3 regions of the Streptomyces sp. NPDC050263 genome follow, and region 1 is predicted to be linked to each of the others. Evidence: riboswitches for the same ligand, from Rfam matches in the RefSeq annotation. Region 1 holds a riboswitch; each other region holds the start of a gene.
The links. A riboswitch is a leader RNA that binds a small molecule or an ion and turns the genes downstream of it on or off. The one in region 1 is predicted to bind cyclic di-AMP.

Region 1 (5,065 bases):
GCCGAGCGACCGGCGTACACCGCCGCGTCGTCGAGGATCTCCTCGATGCGCAGCAGCTGGTTGTACTTGGCGACGCGGTCCGAGCGGGCCGGGGCGCCGGTCTTGATCTGGCCGCAGTTCACGGCGACGGCGAGGTCGGCGATGGTGACGTCCTCGGTCTCGCCGGAGCGGTGGGACATCATGCACTTGAAGCCGTTGCGCTGGGCGAGCTCGACGGCGTCCAGGGTCTCGGTCAGCGAGCCGATCTGGTTCACCTTGACGAGCAGGGCGTTGGCGGAGCCCTCCTCGATGCCGCGGGCCAGACGCTCCGGGTTGGTGACGAAGAGGTCGTCGCCGACGATCTGGACCTTGTCGCCCAGCTTCTCGGTGATGACGTTCCAGCCGGCCCAGTCGTCCTCGTACAGCGGGTCCTCGATGGAGACGAGCGGGTACGCGGAGACGAGCTCCTCGTAGTACTCGGTCATCTCGGCGGCCGAGCGGGACTTGCCCTCGAACTCGTACTTGCCGTCCTTGTAGAACTCGGACGCGGCGACGTCGAGCGCGAGCGCGATCTGCTCGCCGGGGACGTAACCGGCCTGCTTGATGGCCTCGACGATGAGGTCGAGGGCGGCGCGGTTGGACTCCAGGTTCGGGGCGAAGCCGCCCTCGTCGCCGAGGCCGGTGGACAGGCCCTTGGTCTTCAGCACCTTCTTGAGGGTGTGGTAGACCTCGGCGCCCCAGCGCAGGGCCTCGGAGAAGGACTCCGCGCCGATCGGGGCGATCATGAACTCCTGGATGTCCACGTTGGAGTCGGCGTGCGAGCCGCCGTTCAGGATGTTCATCATCGGCACCGGCAGCAGGTGCGCGTTGGGGCCGCCCAGGTAGCGGAACAGCGGCAGATCGCTGGCCTCGGAGGCGGCGTGGGCGACGGCGAGCGAGACGCCGAGGATGGCGTTGGCGCCGAGGGAGCCCTTGTTGTCGGTGGCGTCCAGGTCGAACATGGCCTGGTCGATCAGGCGCTGCTCGGTGGCGTCGTAGCCGACGAGCTCCGGGCCGATCTGCTCGATGACGGCGAGGACGGCCTTCTCGACACCCTTGCCGTGGTAGCGGTTCGGGTCACCGTCGCGGAGCTCGACGGCCTCGAAGGCACCGGTGGAGGCGCCGGACGGAACGGCGGCACGACCCGTGCTGCCGTCGTCGAGGCCGACCTCGACCTCGACCGTGGGGTTGCCTCGGGAGTCCAGGATTTCCCGGGCTACGACGACGTCGATGGACGGCACGAGCATCTCCTTCTTGGGATGTGACGCTGAGAGTGCGGGGCCCGTGGGCCTTGCGACTAGAGCCTAACCGCCCGAGGGGCGTCGGCAGCCGACCGACCGCCCTGTGGACGAACTGACCGTACACATTGTTCCCGCCCGGAACAAAGGGGAAGTGACAAACAGCCAAAGAGAAACCCCGCTCCGGCGCGTACGGGGGAACACGCACCGGAGCGGGGGGCCCGTGGGGACGGGGGGTGACCCTCACGAGGTCTTCAGTGTGCGGACCCCGCCCATGAGGGCGCTGTGACCTCCCTGGGAGCCGGATGTCACTTCGGGAGCGGGGGCCCGCTACGGGAGCCGGGGCTCACTTCAGGTGCAGCTGCTGGCCCGGGTAGATGAGGTCGGCGTCGTCGACGATGTCCTTGTTCAGCTCGAACAGCTTCTGCCAGCCGCCGGCGACCTTGTGCTTCTCGGCGATGGAGCTGAGGGTGTCGCCCTTGACGACCTTGTACTCGCCGTCGCCCTTCTCGACCTTCTTGCCGGTCGGGGTGGTGACCGTCTTGGAGGCGGCCGGGCGGTCGGTCGAGCGGGAGGCGCTCTGCTCCTCGGTCGAGCGGGTGCTGGTGCTCGTGTCGCTGCCGGAGGAGCCGGAGGACTCGGCGCTGCCGCCGTCGTAGGCGGCGCCGGACAGGCCCGTGCCGCAGACCGGCCAGGCGCCCTTGCCCTGGCCCGCGAGGACCTTCTCGGCGACGGCTATCTGCTGGGCCTTGGAGGCCTGGTTGGCCTGCGCCGCGTACTGCGTGCCGCCGTACGCGGCCCAGGTGGAGGCGGAGAACTGCAGGCCGCCGTAGTAGCCGTTGCCGGTGTTGATGGACCAGTTGCCGCCGGACTCGCACTGGGCGACCTTGTCCCACTCGGCGGCGGTGGCGGCGGAGGCGTTGCCCGCCGCCATGAGCGGGGCGGCGATGGCGACACCGGTGACGCCGGCCAGCGCGGCGACGCGGGTGGCCTTGGACGGACGGCGGTGCTTGCCCTTACCGGAAAACAGCATGGTGGATCCCCTCACCGACGCCTGCGAGGTGAGCTGTCGGGTTCGGGCCGGTTGAGTTGCCCGGCCGCGCACCTCGCGGTGCGCGGCTTCACCCCGAGCCGGTTCCAGCGTCAACCGCTGTCCCCGGCACTTACCTTGGGTCCCCCGCTCCTGCCTACGGCGCTTGACGCGACGACTGTTCCCGGGCAGCCGCTGGCAGGACTCGGCGTTGCGACGACCGGGGCTCGGATTGCCGAGCGGCCTTGACCGTAGCCACGTGATCCGCGGAAATTCAAAGACGATCAGGGCTTCTGAGACTCATCCCACACTTTCACCAAACCGGACATTCTGGAGCGAAGTGTGACGTGAACTCCCGGCGTTTTTCTGTGCGTTCCTGCCCTATTGAACCGCTGTGTCGAGGGTCTGACCGGGGGCGATGTCGCTCGGGTCGGCGCCGATGACGTCCTTGTTCTCGGCATAGAGGGCCTGCCATCCGCCGTCGATGCCAAGGGAGTCGGCGATGGAGACGAGCGAGTCACCTCCCTGGACCACGTAGGCGACCGCGGCATGCCGGCCGGTGGAGGCGGGGGCAGTGCCGTCCACGGCGGCGCCGTCCACAGCGGTGGCGGCCGGGCCGGTGGCGCTCTTCGTCGTCGGGGCCGCGGCCGGGGCCGCGGTCGGGGCCGCGCTCTCGTCGGCGGTCGCGCCGCGGTGTTTGCCGGAGCCGAGGGAGCCGGTGTCGACGAGGCTCCAAGAGCCCGCATCCTGGAACGACTTGTCCGAGTTGCCCGAGTCGTCCGCTTCCGACGTCGCCGAGGGGGAGCCGTCGACCTCGGCGGAGTCGTCCGCGGCGGCGGAGGACGAGGGGGAGGAAGGCGACGAAGGGGACGAGGGAGGTGAACTGGAAGAATCTGCGGACGAGTCGGATGTCTCGGACGATCCCGTCGAGCTGCCGTCGGCACTCGACGAGCCCGAAGAGTCCGAAGAGTCCGAGGAACCCGAAGAGTCCGAGGAGTCTCCGTCCAACCCCTTGGACAGGTCGGACAATCCGGACGAGGAAGACGAGTCGGACGAGTCGTCCGCCACGCCGGTGTCCACGTCCAGCGCGCCGTTCGCCTGGGTGAGCCCGGAGGTCAGCCCGCAGGTGCCCCACGCGCCGACGTCCTCGGCGGCGAGCAGCTTCTGCGCCACGGCTATCTGCTGGTTGCGGCTGGCCAGGTCAGGGCTCGTCGCGTAGTCGAGTCCGCCGTACGTCTCCCACTGCTTCTGGGTGAGGCCCAGTCCGCCGCGCTCGCCGTCGGCCTTGCCGACGGCGCTCCACGAGCCGCCGGTCTCGCACTGCGCGACCTTGTCCCACACCGTGCCGTCGGCGGCGCTCGCGCCGGAGGCGGCCAGCAGCGGGATGGCGATGGCGGAGCCGGTCACTCCGGCGGCGACCAGGAGGGCCGGAGCCTGACGGGGGCGACGGTGACGACCGTTCCCGGAGAGCATGCGAGGGCCTTTCTCTGGACAGCGGTGACCGGCGCGACGGGTGCGACTGACGCGTCGCGCTGACGAGCGAACGTATCGGCACACGATCACTTGTCACAAGTTAATGCCGCGCAGATCACGTGAAGATCACAGAGTTGAGGGTCGGTCACCTTCGCCTCGCCGAATGGTCACACTCCGGCTGACAACCGGTCAGGCATGTACCGGAGTGAACTCGACCGGCAGGGTCCGCAGTCCGCGCATGATGAGCCCGCCACGCCACCTCAACTGGGCCGGGTCCTCGGCCAGTCGGAGGTCGGGCAGCCGGGTGAGGAGGGCGGCCAGCGCGGTCTGGCCCTCCAGGCGGGCCAGCGGCGCGCCCAGGCAGTAGTGGATGCCGTGGCCGTAGCCGAGGTGTTGATTGTCACGGCGGGACAGATCGAGGCTGTCGGGGTCGGCGAAGCGGGCCGGATCGCGGTCGGCGGCCGCCAGAACGACGAGGACGGGGTCGCCCTGCGCGATGTCCTGCCCGCCGATGCTGAGCGGCTCGGTCGCGAACCGCCAGGTGGCGAGCTCCACGGGGCCGTCGTAGCGCAGCAGTTCCTCGACGCCGGTCTCCAGGAGGGTGCGGTCGCCGTCGGCCTCGGTGAGGGACCGTTGGAGGCGTTCGCGCTGCTCGGGGTGGGTGAGGAGGGCGTAGGTGCCGTTTCCGATGAGGTTGACGGTCGTCTCGAAGCCGGCGAACAGAAGGATGAAGGCCATGGCCGCGGCCTCGTTCTCGGTGAGGTGCTCGCCGTGGTCGGAGGCGCGGATGAGGCCGGAGATGAGGTCCTCGCCGGGCGCGGGTTCGGTCGGCAGCTCCGCCCGCTTGCGGTGGATCAGCTCCAGCAGATAGCCCCGCATCTTCTTCACCGACCGCGCGACCCCGCCCCGGGGCCCTCCCCCGTGCCGGATCATCATGCCCGCCCAGTCCCGGAAGTCGTCCTGGTCCTCGCGGGGGACGCCCAGGAGGTCGCAGATGGCGTAGATGGGGAGAGGGAAGGCGAAGTCGTGGATGAGGTCGGCCTCGCCCTTCGCCGCGAACCGGTCGATGAGCTGATCCGTCAGCTCCTGGACGCGGGGCGCGAACTCGGCGACACGGCGGGGCGTGAACGCCTTGCTGACGAGCCGTCGCAGGCGGGTGTGGTCCGGCGGGTCGATGTTCAGCAGATGCGTCATCAGCTCGGCCTTGCGCTCACCGGGGATGCCGGTCTTGCCCTTGGCGTGGGCGGGTTCGTCGTGATGCGCGGGGTTCTTGGAGAGCCGCGGGTCGGCGAGCGCCTGCTTCGCG
Region 2 (5,065 bases), on a different contig from region 1:
GCGAGGTCGGTCATCCGCAGCCGTCGCTCCGGTGTCTCGGAGAGGTTGGCGAGGATGGAGTAGTAGAGGTGGGGCAGGCCGGCTTCCTGCTGGAGCTGCCGGTCGATCGCGTCCTCCAGCAGGAGGTAGCCGGCGACGTACGCGCGCCAGGCGCGTTGCTCCTCGGGGGACAGCCAGCGAGTCGTCATGCGTCCAGTGTAGGTTTGTTTCAAACTTGAACCAAGGCCCGGTCCGGCCGAGACCGCCGTCGGACCCATCCCGGGGAGTGCGTCGATGCCGTACCCGTACGTCCTGCTGTCCGCCGCCGTCTCCCTCGACGGCTACCTGGACGACACCACGCCCGAGCGCCTGCTCCTCTCCGGCCCCGCCGACTTCGACCGCGTCGACGAGGTACGGGCCTCCGTCGACGCCATCCTCATCGGCGCCGGCACGATCCGCGCCGACAACCCGCGGCTCCTCGTGAACTCCCCCGAGCGCCGCGCCGCCCGGGTCGCCGCCGGGCTTCCCCCGTACCCCCTCAAGGTCACCGTCAGCGGCTCCGGCGACCTCGATCCCGCCGCGAACTTCTGGCACACCGGCGGCGAGAAGGTCGTGTACACGACGGAGAAGGGCGCCGAGCGGGCCCGCGCGCTCGGCATCGCCGCGGACGTCGTCGCGCTCGGCCCCGAACTGGACTGGCGCCGCCTCCTCGAACACCTCCACGACGTGCGCGGCGTGCGGCGGCTCATGGTCGAGGGCGGCGGAATCATCCACACCCAGTTGCTCCGGCAGGGCCTCGCCGACGAACTCCAGCTCGTCCTCGCCCCGCTCTTCGTGGGCGACCCGGACGCGCCCCGCCTCTTCGGGCCGGGCGGCTACCAGGGCGGCCGCCTGCGCCTGCTGGAGACGCGGCGCATCGAGGACGTCGTCCTGCACCGCTACGAGCCCACCGCCCCCGGGGCCGGACCGCTGCCCGTCGCCGCCGACCGGCACTGGCTGGCCCTCGCCTGCGAGCTGGCGGCCGACTGTCCGCCGTCGGTGACCGCCTTCAGCGTCGGCGCGGTGATCGTCGCCGCCGACGGCACGGAACTCGCGCGCGGTCACTCCCGAGAGGCCGGCGACCCGGTCGTGCACGCCGAGGAGGCGGCCCTCGGGAAGCTCGACCCGGCCGACCCCCGGCTGCCCACGGCCACCGTCTACAGCAGCCTCGAACCGTGCGCCCGCCGCTCCTCGCGCCCGGCGCCCTGCGCCCGTCTCATCCTCGACGCGGGAGTGCGCCGGGTGGTCACGGCCTGGCGTGAGCCGGACACCTTCGTGACGGAGGCGGACGGCACCGGACTGCTGACGGCCGAGGGCGTCGACGTCCTCGTACTCCCGGAGTACGAGGAGCGGGCGAAGGCCCCGAACCGCCACCTCCTGTGACCCCCTGCGCAACCGTGGTGTTTGCGGCCCCGCTGATGGCGTACAGTTGTGTTCAACGGCGCGGGGTGGAGCAGCTCGGTAGCTCGCTGGGCTCATAACCCAGAGGTCGCAGGTTCAAATCCTGTCCCCGCTACTGAAGGCCGAGGGCCGGAATCCAGAACATGGATTCCGGCCCTCGGTGTTTTTCCCGGTTTCCTCCGGCAGGGCGGTCGTCGCGGTCGTCACTGCAGGTGAGCGCGTGATCCCCCTCCGCGCAGCGGCTGACGTCCTGTCAATGCCTGTGTAATTGCTGAGCCCGGCCAACTCGCCCGTTTTTCACCGGTCATGGGTCGAAAGTCCAGGCCGGAAATGTTGTTGATCAAGCAGAAGAGCTTGGAATCCCGACCCCGGGTCTATTAACGTTCGATAACGCAGCGCGGTCGTCCCAGCCGGCACAAGAGTCGGCTCCGTGCGCACTGCCGAATCCCGCAAGGGAACCGGGGAACCACCACCTTGGGGTGAATCTCGCGGAAGCCGTCGTGAGCTCGCAGAGCCCACGACCGGTTTACGCGCGTAGGAGACCTTCCCGCTCCGAACCCGTCAGCTAACCCGGTAGGCGACGGAAGGAAAGGAGTACGCCCGCGTGGCGTCCAACCGGCCTGCCCCAGAAGCCCCGTTCGTGCCGAGCCAGCGGTCCGCAGAGACCTTGGCCTACGGCAGCGTCCGCACCGACGAGGGCCCCTGGGAGGAGTGGAACCCCACCGCGGATTCCATTCGCCCGGTACGCGGCAAGCACCGCGTCGCCAAGCAGCGCGGCGGCGGGTTCGCCCGCAGCTCCACCGTCCTCGGCGTCGGCGTCATAGCCGCCGTCAGCGCGGGCGGCATGGCCAGCGCCAACACCGGCAAGGCCCCGGTCTCCATCTCCATGCCGGACCTGCCCAACGTGGGCTCCCTCATCTCCGACGACGAGCCGGCCGAGGACGCCGCGCCCGCCCTCGCCAACTTCGGGTCCGAGGCGCCCGCCACCGACACCGGCGAGAGCGCCACCGACGCCGGCGAGGCCCTGCGCAGCCGGATCATGGCGCAGGCCGAGTCGCAGCAGACCCAGCTCGAGACCAAGGCGGCAGCGGCCGCCGCTGCCGCCGCGGCCAAGGCCCAGGCCGACGCCGTCGCCAAGGCCGAGAAGGAGGCGGAGGCCAAGGCCTCCGCCGCGAAGAAGAAGGCCGCCGACGAGGCCGCCAAGAAGGCCGAGGCCGCGCGCCTGGCCGAACTGGCCACGCAGTACACGCTGCCGACCTCCTCGTACACGATCACCTCGACCTTCGGTCAGGCCGGTTCCCTCTGGTCCTCCGGCTACCACACGGGCCTCGACTTCGCCGCGCCCACCGGCACGCTCATCAAGGCCGTCCACAGCGGCACCGTCACCGAGGCGGGCTGGGCCGGTTCCTACGGCTACCGCACCATCCTCACGCTGGACGACGGCACCGAGGTCTGGTTCTGCCACCAGTCGTCGATCAGCGTCAGTGTCGGCCAGAAGGTCGGCACCGGTGACGTGATCGGCCGCGTCGGCGCCACCGGCAACGTCACCGGGGCCCACCTCCACCTCGAGGTCCACCCGGACGGCGGCTCCGACGGCATCGACCCGGCGGCCTGGCTGCGCAGCAAGGGCCTCAACCCCTGAGACCTCCCGGCCCCCGGCCGGCTCCCGACCCGACTTCCTACAGCCCTGACGGCCACCCCCGACGTCAGGGCTGTAGGGCGTTCGAAACTTATCGGTAGGGGTTGGGGGCGGGGTACGGCCCTGCGGGATACCCGTACGCCGGCCCTGCCGGGTACCCGGGGTGGTGCCCCTGGGGGTGCCCGTACGACCCGTACGACGACCCGTGGGCCCCGTACATCGGCCAGGGCGGCGCAGCCATCCGTACGGGTACCGGAGGGGCCGTCATCCGGGCCGCGTGGTCCAGCGCGGGCCGGGCGACGTCCTTCCGGCGCCACAGCTCGTTCAGCAGCTCCCGTTCCCGGAGGACGAAGTCGGCGTCTCCCCGCCCCCGCCGGCCGCGATGCCGCAGGAAGGCGAGGGACGTCGCGTACGCCTCGTACCGCGCCACCTCCCGCGCCGCCGGCCGGCCCAGGTGGCGTCCGGCGTATCCGCGGGCCAGCCGCCGGGCCCGCATCGAGCCGAGTGCGAACGGCTCGGCCGGGGTGAGCCAGCCGGCCGCCGCGTAGGCGGGCAGCTCCTCGCGCACGGTGCGCAGCTCACGTTGGCGGGTCCACACCACGAGCCAGGTGAGCAGCCCGAACGCGGGCACCATGATCGCCACGTACACCGCGAAGAAGCCGAACTCGCCGAACGACGAGGAGCCGTTCCACAGGGCGTGCATGCCCATGGCGAGGAGCAGCCCGGCCAACGGGAGCAGCACGCGGCGCAGCTGCCGACGGTCCCCGGAGAGCGCGGCGATGCCGAAGCCGATGCCGGTCAGGACGGTGAACAGGGGGTGCGCGAACGGCGACATGACGACGCGCACGAAGAAGGTCGCGGCGGTGACGGAGGAGATGCCGCTGTCGCCGGTCAGCTGGTCCGTGCCGAAAGCGGTGCCGAGGTAGAGGATGTTCTCGGTGAACGCGAAGCCGGTGGCGGTGACCCCGGCGATGACCACGCCGTCGACGATCCCGGTGAAGTCCCGCCTGCGGAAGAGGAAGACGAGCAGGACGGCGGCGGCTTTGGCGGACTCCTCGACGACCGGCGCTATGACGGTCGCCCCCAGGGTGTCCGCGCTGGACGGGTCGGCGGTCGCCATCGCTATCCATCTCGTCGCGAAGCTGTTGGCGACGATGGCTATCAGCGCCGCCGCGCACGCGCCCCAGGCGAAGGCGAAGACCAGGTTCCGCCAGGGCCCGGGCTCGACCCGGTCGAGCCACCGGAAGGCGGCGACGAGCAACGGCACCGGCAGCACGGCCAGCCCGAGCCCGACCAGGAAGCCCTCCGAGCCGGTCTGTTCGCGCACCAACGCCAGGATGACCAGGCCGGAGAGCGCGAGCAGCGTGATCAGCGCCCCGTACCGCACCCCTCTGTGCTGCCACCAGTGCGCGTGCCGGAGGACGCCGTCCTCGGGCGCCCCGCCGGGATGCGGCGGATGCGGCGGATAGGGCGGGAACGGGGGACTGATGGCCACGGCATCGACCCTAACGAGGGAGGGGACTGTGGTGGACGGAGTCGGTGGGTCAGCGATCCCCGTGCCGGTTGCCTGCCTGCGGTCTGCTCGGCAGCGGTCTGCTGGGCTACGGTCTGCTGGGCTGCTGGACGCGATGCTGTACGCGCGTGAAGAGCAGATCGTTCACCACGTGCCCCTTGTCCAGCCCCTGCCCCTCGAACCGGGTCAGCGGCCGGAACTCGGGCCGGGGCGCGAACCCGCCGTCGACCCGGGTGTTCTCGAAGTCGGGGTGCGCGGTGAGCACCTCCAGCATCTGCTCCGCGTACGGCTCCCAGTCCGTGGCGCAGTGCACGATCGCGCCCGGCTTCAGCCGGGTCGCGGCCAGGTCGAGGAACTCCGGCTGGATGAGACGCCGCTTGTGGTGGCGCTTCTTGGGCCACGGGTCGGGGAAGAAGACGCGCAGCCCGTCGAGCGAGTCCGCCGGCAGCATCTCGCGCAGCAGGATGATCGCGTCGCCGTTGGCGACCCGGACG
Region 3 (5,065 bases), on a different contig from region 1:
GCGCTTCCTCGCGGGTCGGCAGCTCGCGCCGAAGCCCCTTGTCCACCAGCGTGTTCAGCAGGTCCATGAGAGCCGATCCTGTCCTACGCACCTGCTTCGGGCCAAGGTAGGGATCGCACAACACACCCGGTTCGACGTGTGGGTATTGCCACACCGTGGGTGGGCGGCCCGGCCGCTAGGGTCTGTCCGCTACCTACAAAATCCCCGGAGGACCCATGGCGTTCGGCTGGATCGACGAGCAGGCGGAGCTGCGCCGCCGGGCCGGACTCGTACGGACGCTGCGGCCCCGTCCGGCCGACTCGCCGCTCCTCGACCTCGCGAGCAACGACTACCTGGGCCTGGCCCGCCATCCCGAGGTCGTCGAGGGGGCCGCGGCGGCCGCCCGGACCTGGGGCGGCGGCGCGACCGGCTCCCGGCTCGTCACCGGCACCACGGAGCTGCACGGCGAGCTGGAGCGGGAGCTGGCGGAGCACTGCGGGTTCGAGGCGGCCCTGGTCTTCTCCTCCGGGTACGCGGCCAACCTCGCCGCGATCACCGCGCTGGCCCCGCACGGCTCGCTGATCGTCTCCGACGCGGGCAACCACGCCTCGCTCATCGACGGCTGCCGGCTGGCCCGCGGCACCGCCCAGGTCGTCGGGCACGCCGACCCGGACGCGGTGCGCAAGGCGCTCGGCACCCATGAGGGACCGGCCGTGGCCGTCTCCGACACCGTCTTCTCGGTCGACGGAGACGCCGCCCCGCTGGCCGCCCTCGCGGCCGCCTGCCGGGCGCACGGCGCCGGACTGGTCCTCGACGACGCCCACGGCCTCGGCGTGCTCGGGGACGGCGGACAGGGCGCTCCCCACGCGGCGGGTCTCGCGGGCGCCGACGACGTCGTCGTCACGGTCACGCTGTCCAAGTCGCTCGGCAGCCAGGGCGGCGCGGTGCTGGGCCCCGCGCGCGTGATCGACCATCTGGTGAACGCGGCCCGCACGTTCATCTTCGACACGGGCCTGGCCCCGGCGGCGGCGGGCGCGGCCCTGGCGGCCCTGCGGCTGCTGCGCGGGGAGCCGCAGCGGGCGTCACGCGCGCGTGCGGTGGCGGGCGAGCTGCACGCACGCCTGACGGCCGCGGGCCTGGAAGCGGTGCGTCCGGACGCCGCGGTCGTCTCCGTGCGTGCGCCGTCCCCGGAGGAGGCCGTGCAGTGGGCGGCGGACTGCCGCTCGGCAGGCCTGGCCGTGGGCTGCTTCCGTCCTCCCTCCGTGCCCGACGGCATCTCACGCCTCAGGCTGACCGCCCGGGCCGACCTCTCCGGGGCCGAGCTGGAACGCGCTGTACGGGTGATCGGCGAGACGCGACCATGAGTCGGCGTGACACGGCCGTGGGTCGCCGCTGACTGGTGGGTCGGTCGCCGCTGACGGGTGCGCCGACTACTGCGGTGCGGTCAGCGCAACGCGGCGGTGAAACCCGTCCAGCTCTCGGGGGAGAAGAGCAGGGCGGGGCCGGCCGGGTCCTTGGAGTCGCGTACGGCGAGCAGACCGGCCCAGGGGCCTGCGGCCGGCCGGGCCGTCTCGACGCAGTTGTTCGCTCCCGTGCTGTAGCTGCTGCGCAGCCACAGCACAGCCGGGAGCTGGTCGGGATCGGTACTGGAAGGTACGTTCCGCGGTACTGCGGACATGGTGCCTCCTTACGCGCCGCCTGCTATCGCGGCGATGTAATCCGATGAGTCCCCGGGCGAAAGGGCATGCGCCCGAAGGGCGTTGAAGGCCTCGGTGTAGGCCTCGAGGTGTTCTTTCCGTTCCAGATAGAGGCTACTCGTCAAGTGGTCGAGAACAACCACATCCAGATCAGAAGTGCGCGAAAATGAGAAGATAACGAAAGGTCCGGTTACGCCGATATGCGCCCCGGCGGCGAACGGAAGGACCTGTAGCCGCACTTGGGGCAGTCGGGCGGCCTCCACGAGCCGGCCGAGCTGTTGCGCCATCACCTCGGGGCCGCCCACCTCCCGCCGCAGCACCGCCTCGTCCAGCACCGCGTTCAGCTCCAGCGGCGGCTGCGCGCGCAGCACGTCCTGCCGGGCCAGTCGCACCGCGACCAGCGTGTCGAGCTGCTCCTCCGTGACGCCCTCCACCGCGGCCCTGGTCACCGCGCGGGCGTACTCGGGAGTCTGCAACAGCCCCGGTACCACACTTGTCTCCAGCGTGCGCATCGCGCTCGCCTGGGATTCCAGGCTGATGAAGTCCCGGTAGGTGGGCGGCAGCACCCCGCGGTAGGCGTGCCACCAGTGGTCCCGGCCGCCGCTGCCGTCGGCGCCGGCCAACGCCAGCATCAGCTCCCGCAGTTGCGGATCGGCCACCCCGTAGGCGTCGAGGAGTAACCGCACATCGGCCGGTTTTGACCCACTGGTGCCCGTCTCGATGCGGCTCACCTTGGACTGGTGCCAGCCCACGAGCCGGGCGGCCTCACCACTGGTGAGGCCCGCATGGGCGCGCAGATTGCGCAGTTCGGCGCCCAGCTTCCGGCGGCGTACCGCGGGTCCGTGCTGCACGGGCTCCTCCTTACTCCTTACGGGCCGTCCAAATACGCTCTGCCGTCGCAGAGTTCACCGCATTGAGCGACAGATATATGCATATCTTGGTGGATCGCCACCCGTGACCGGCGCGGTAATGGCAGTCTGGCGAAGAAGCACCAGTCCGGGACCGTACTCGAACCTTCCGCTCCGTGTCGGACCCCGGTCCCATGGGAAAGGGACGACGTCGCCATGGCAGATCACCTGGAAGCATCCGTCATTCTGCCGAGCGATCCCGCCTCGGTCTCCACAGCCCGCGGTTTCGTGGCCGGCACCCTCGGAGAATGGGGTCTGCCGGCGGACACGGAGACGGCCGACGCCATCTTGCTGATCGTCTCGGAACTCACCACCAACGCCGTACAGCACACCTTCGGTCAGTCACCCACCTTCACGGTGGACCTCGTCCTCGACCGTGACGAACACTTGCGCATCGGTGTCACCGACAGCCACCCGCGTTTCCCCAAACGACTGCCGGCCGCCGTCCAGCAGGACAACGGCCGAGGCATGGTGATCATTCGCTGGCTGACCGCGGAGTGCGGCGGCAAGCTCAGAGTGCGGCCCACCCGGGAGGGCGGCAAGACGGTCACCGTCGAACTCCCGTGGACGTCCGCGGCGGCGGAGCCGGTGGCCGGAGCCCTGGCGGCACAAGCCCCGGCGGAGGGCGAGATCCCGGGGCGATGACGGCGCGTCCGGACGCCGCCACCGCCTCGGACAGGTCCTTAGCGGACCCGGCCGTACCAGACGCTCTTGGTCCAGATCTTCTGCAGTTTCACCACGTCTCCGGTCTTCGGCGAGTGCCAGATCTTGCCGTTGCCCGCGTAGATCCCGACGTGGTACACGTTCGAACCCGAGTGGAAGAAGACCAGGTCGCCTGCCTTGCGGCTCGACGCCGAGATGTGCTTGGTCTTGTTGTACTGCTGTGCCGCCGTACGCGGCAGGCTCTTGCCCGCCTTCTTGTACGAGTACAGCGTGAGCCCCGAGCAGTCGAACCTCTTCGGTCCGGTGGCCCCGTACTTGTACGGTGCGCCCTTCTTGGAGGCCGCGATCTGGAGCGCCTTCGTCGCCGGTGTGGCGGCCGCGGCGTCCGAGGCGAGCCCCGGGACCACGATCGTGCCGCCCACAGCGGCGATGGCGAACGCCGAGGCCGTACCGGCCCGGACCATGAGCGACGGGACACGATTGAGCGCAGTCATGCGCAACCCTTCGTCAGCCGCCTGTGAAGGATGACCTGTCGGATTCGGGCTGACAAAGTTGCCCGGCCGCAACTGCGGCTTCACCCCAAGGGCTGCTCGGCCCGGCGCCTCCCATGCGGAGACGATCGTTCCGGCGACCCGTCGTGCCTGGGTCCTCCACTCCTGCCGATGCACTTCTGTCGACCGGGCATCCGGGCGGCGGCAGGACTCGGCGTCCGCCCGGACCGCCCCGCCGCTTGTGGCGGGGGCTTGTCGTCAGTCAGGGATCTTGGCTCACTCATGTCCGAAAAACCCAACGGAACCGGGGATTTGTGGGGTTACTCACCACTCACCCGTTCGGGTGGACACCCTGATGGCCGATCAGCTGTCAAGGACGCCAAAGGGCCCCGGACCAGCGACGGAGCCTTTTGTTCCGCCCGAAAAGAACGCTTTTGCGCAACTCCGGCGAGCCCGAAAAGCAACGGCCGCTACGCCGAACGGGGGTAACCCGTCCGGTCCGTTTCAACTCCGGTCCGGACGTCTCGTTCGGGGCGCGCGCCGCCCGGACCGGAGCGCGGCCCGCGTCGGCTGCCGGGCCGGACGCCGGGTCAACTGTCGGAGAGCGGAGGCACCGTGACGCGCGCCGTCCGGCGCTCCCCGTCCAGGACGCGCAGCGCCCGCGCGAGGGTCGGCGCGTGCAGCTCGCTCTCGCCCCGCTGGTGCATCAGCGTCAGCGCGTCGCGCAGCGCGGTCGCCTTGGCCACCAGCGCCTGGGCCGCGCGCAGTCCGCGGTAGGTGTCCCCGTGGTGGGCGGGGTTGATCCGGCCGAGCAGGTCGACCACGTCCAGGTAACCGTCGATCAACTCGGCCTCTGCGTGCGTCAGGGCGGGCAGCGGCGGAAGTTCGGGCACCATCGGCGGCTCACCTCCCGCCCTGCGTGCCGGCCGCGGGCCTGCGGCTCGGGATGATGGCGTCCACCAGGCCGTACTCCAGGGCCTCCGGGGCGGTGAGGATCTTGTCCCGCTCGATGTCCGCGGTCACCTGCTCCGGCGTCCGCCCGGTGTGCCGGACGAGCATCTCCTCCAGGCTCGCCCGGATGCGGGCCAGCTCCTCGGCCCGGATCGCGAGATCGCTGGTCTGTCCCTCGACGGGCCCGGGCAGCGACGGCTGGCGGATCGTCATCCGCGCGCCCGGCAGTGCGAACCGCTTGCCCGGCGTGCCGGACGCGAGCAGCACGGCGGCGGACGAGCCCGCCTGGCCCAGGCAGGTCGTCTCCACGTCGCAGGTGACGTACCGGATCGTGTCGTAGAGGGCCGTCATCGCGCTGAAGGAGCCGCCGGGGGAG

Region 2: linked by a shared signal. The riboswitch ahead of AB0J04_RS06030 (M23 family metallopeptidase) and the one ahead of AB0J04_RS43175 (transglycosylase family protein) in region 1 are both predicted to bind cyclic di-AMP.
Region 3: linked by a shared signal. The riboswitch ahead of AB0J04_RS43505 (C40 family peptidase) and the one ahead of AB0J04_RS43175 (transglycosylase family protein) in region 1 are both predicted to bind cyclic di-AMP.

Annotation. Positions count from the first base shown of each region.
Region 1 covers NZ_JBFAKW010000190.1:5,983-11,047, reverse strand. Annotated here, with positions in the region: gene eno (phosphopyruvate hydratase) at 1-1,265, opposite strand, end outside; gene AB0J04_RS43175 (transglycosylase family protein) at 1,603-2,289, opposite strand; cyclic di-AMP (ydaO/yuaA leader) riboswitch at 2,293-2,461, opposite strand; gene AB0J04_RS43170 (transglycosylase family protein) at 2,668-3,759, opposite strand; gene AB0J04_RS43165 (cytochrome P450) at 3,949-5,065, opposite strand, start outside.
Region 2 covers NZ_JBFAKW010000009.1:20,469-25,533, reverse strand. Annotated here, with positions in the region: gene AB0J04_RS06045 (MarR family transcriptional regulator) at 1-188, opposite strand, end outside; gene AB0J04_RS06040 (dihydrofolate reductase family protein) at 274-1,401, shown strand; tRNA gene AB0J04_RS06035 (tRNA-Met) at 1,461-1,534, shown strand; cyclic di-AMP (ydaO/yuaA leader) riboswitch at 1,848-2,016, shown strand; gene AB0J04_RS06030 (M23 family metallopeptidase) at 2,024-3,061, shown strand; gene AB0J04_RS06025 (PrsW family intramembrane metalloprotease) at 3,150-4,553, opposite strand; gene trmB (tRNA (guanosine(46)-N7)-methyltransferase TrmB) at 4,660-5,065, opposite strand, start outside.
Region 3 covers NZ_JBFAKW010000195.1:3,913-8,977, reverse strand. Annotated here, with positions in the region: gene bioB (biotin synthase BioB) at 1-67, opposite strand, end outside; gene AB0J04_RS43525 (8-amino-7-oxononanoate synthase) at 216-1,343, shown strand; gene AB0J04_RS43520 (DUF397 domain-containing protein) at 1,424-1,657, opposite strand; gene AB0J04_RS43515 (helix-turn-helix transcriptional regulator) at 1,667-2,527, opposite strand; gene AB0J04_RS43510 (ATP-binding protein) at 2,741-3,229, shown strand; gene AB0J04_RS43505 (C40 family peptidase) at 3,268-3,741, opposite strand; cyclic di-AMP (ydaO/yuaA leader) riboswitch at 3,745-3,949, opposite strand; gene AB0J04_RS43500 (hypothetical protein) at 4,329-4,634, opposite strand; gene AB0J04_RS43495 (ATP-dependent Clp protease proteolytic subunit) at 4,642-5,065, opposite strand, start outside.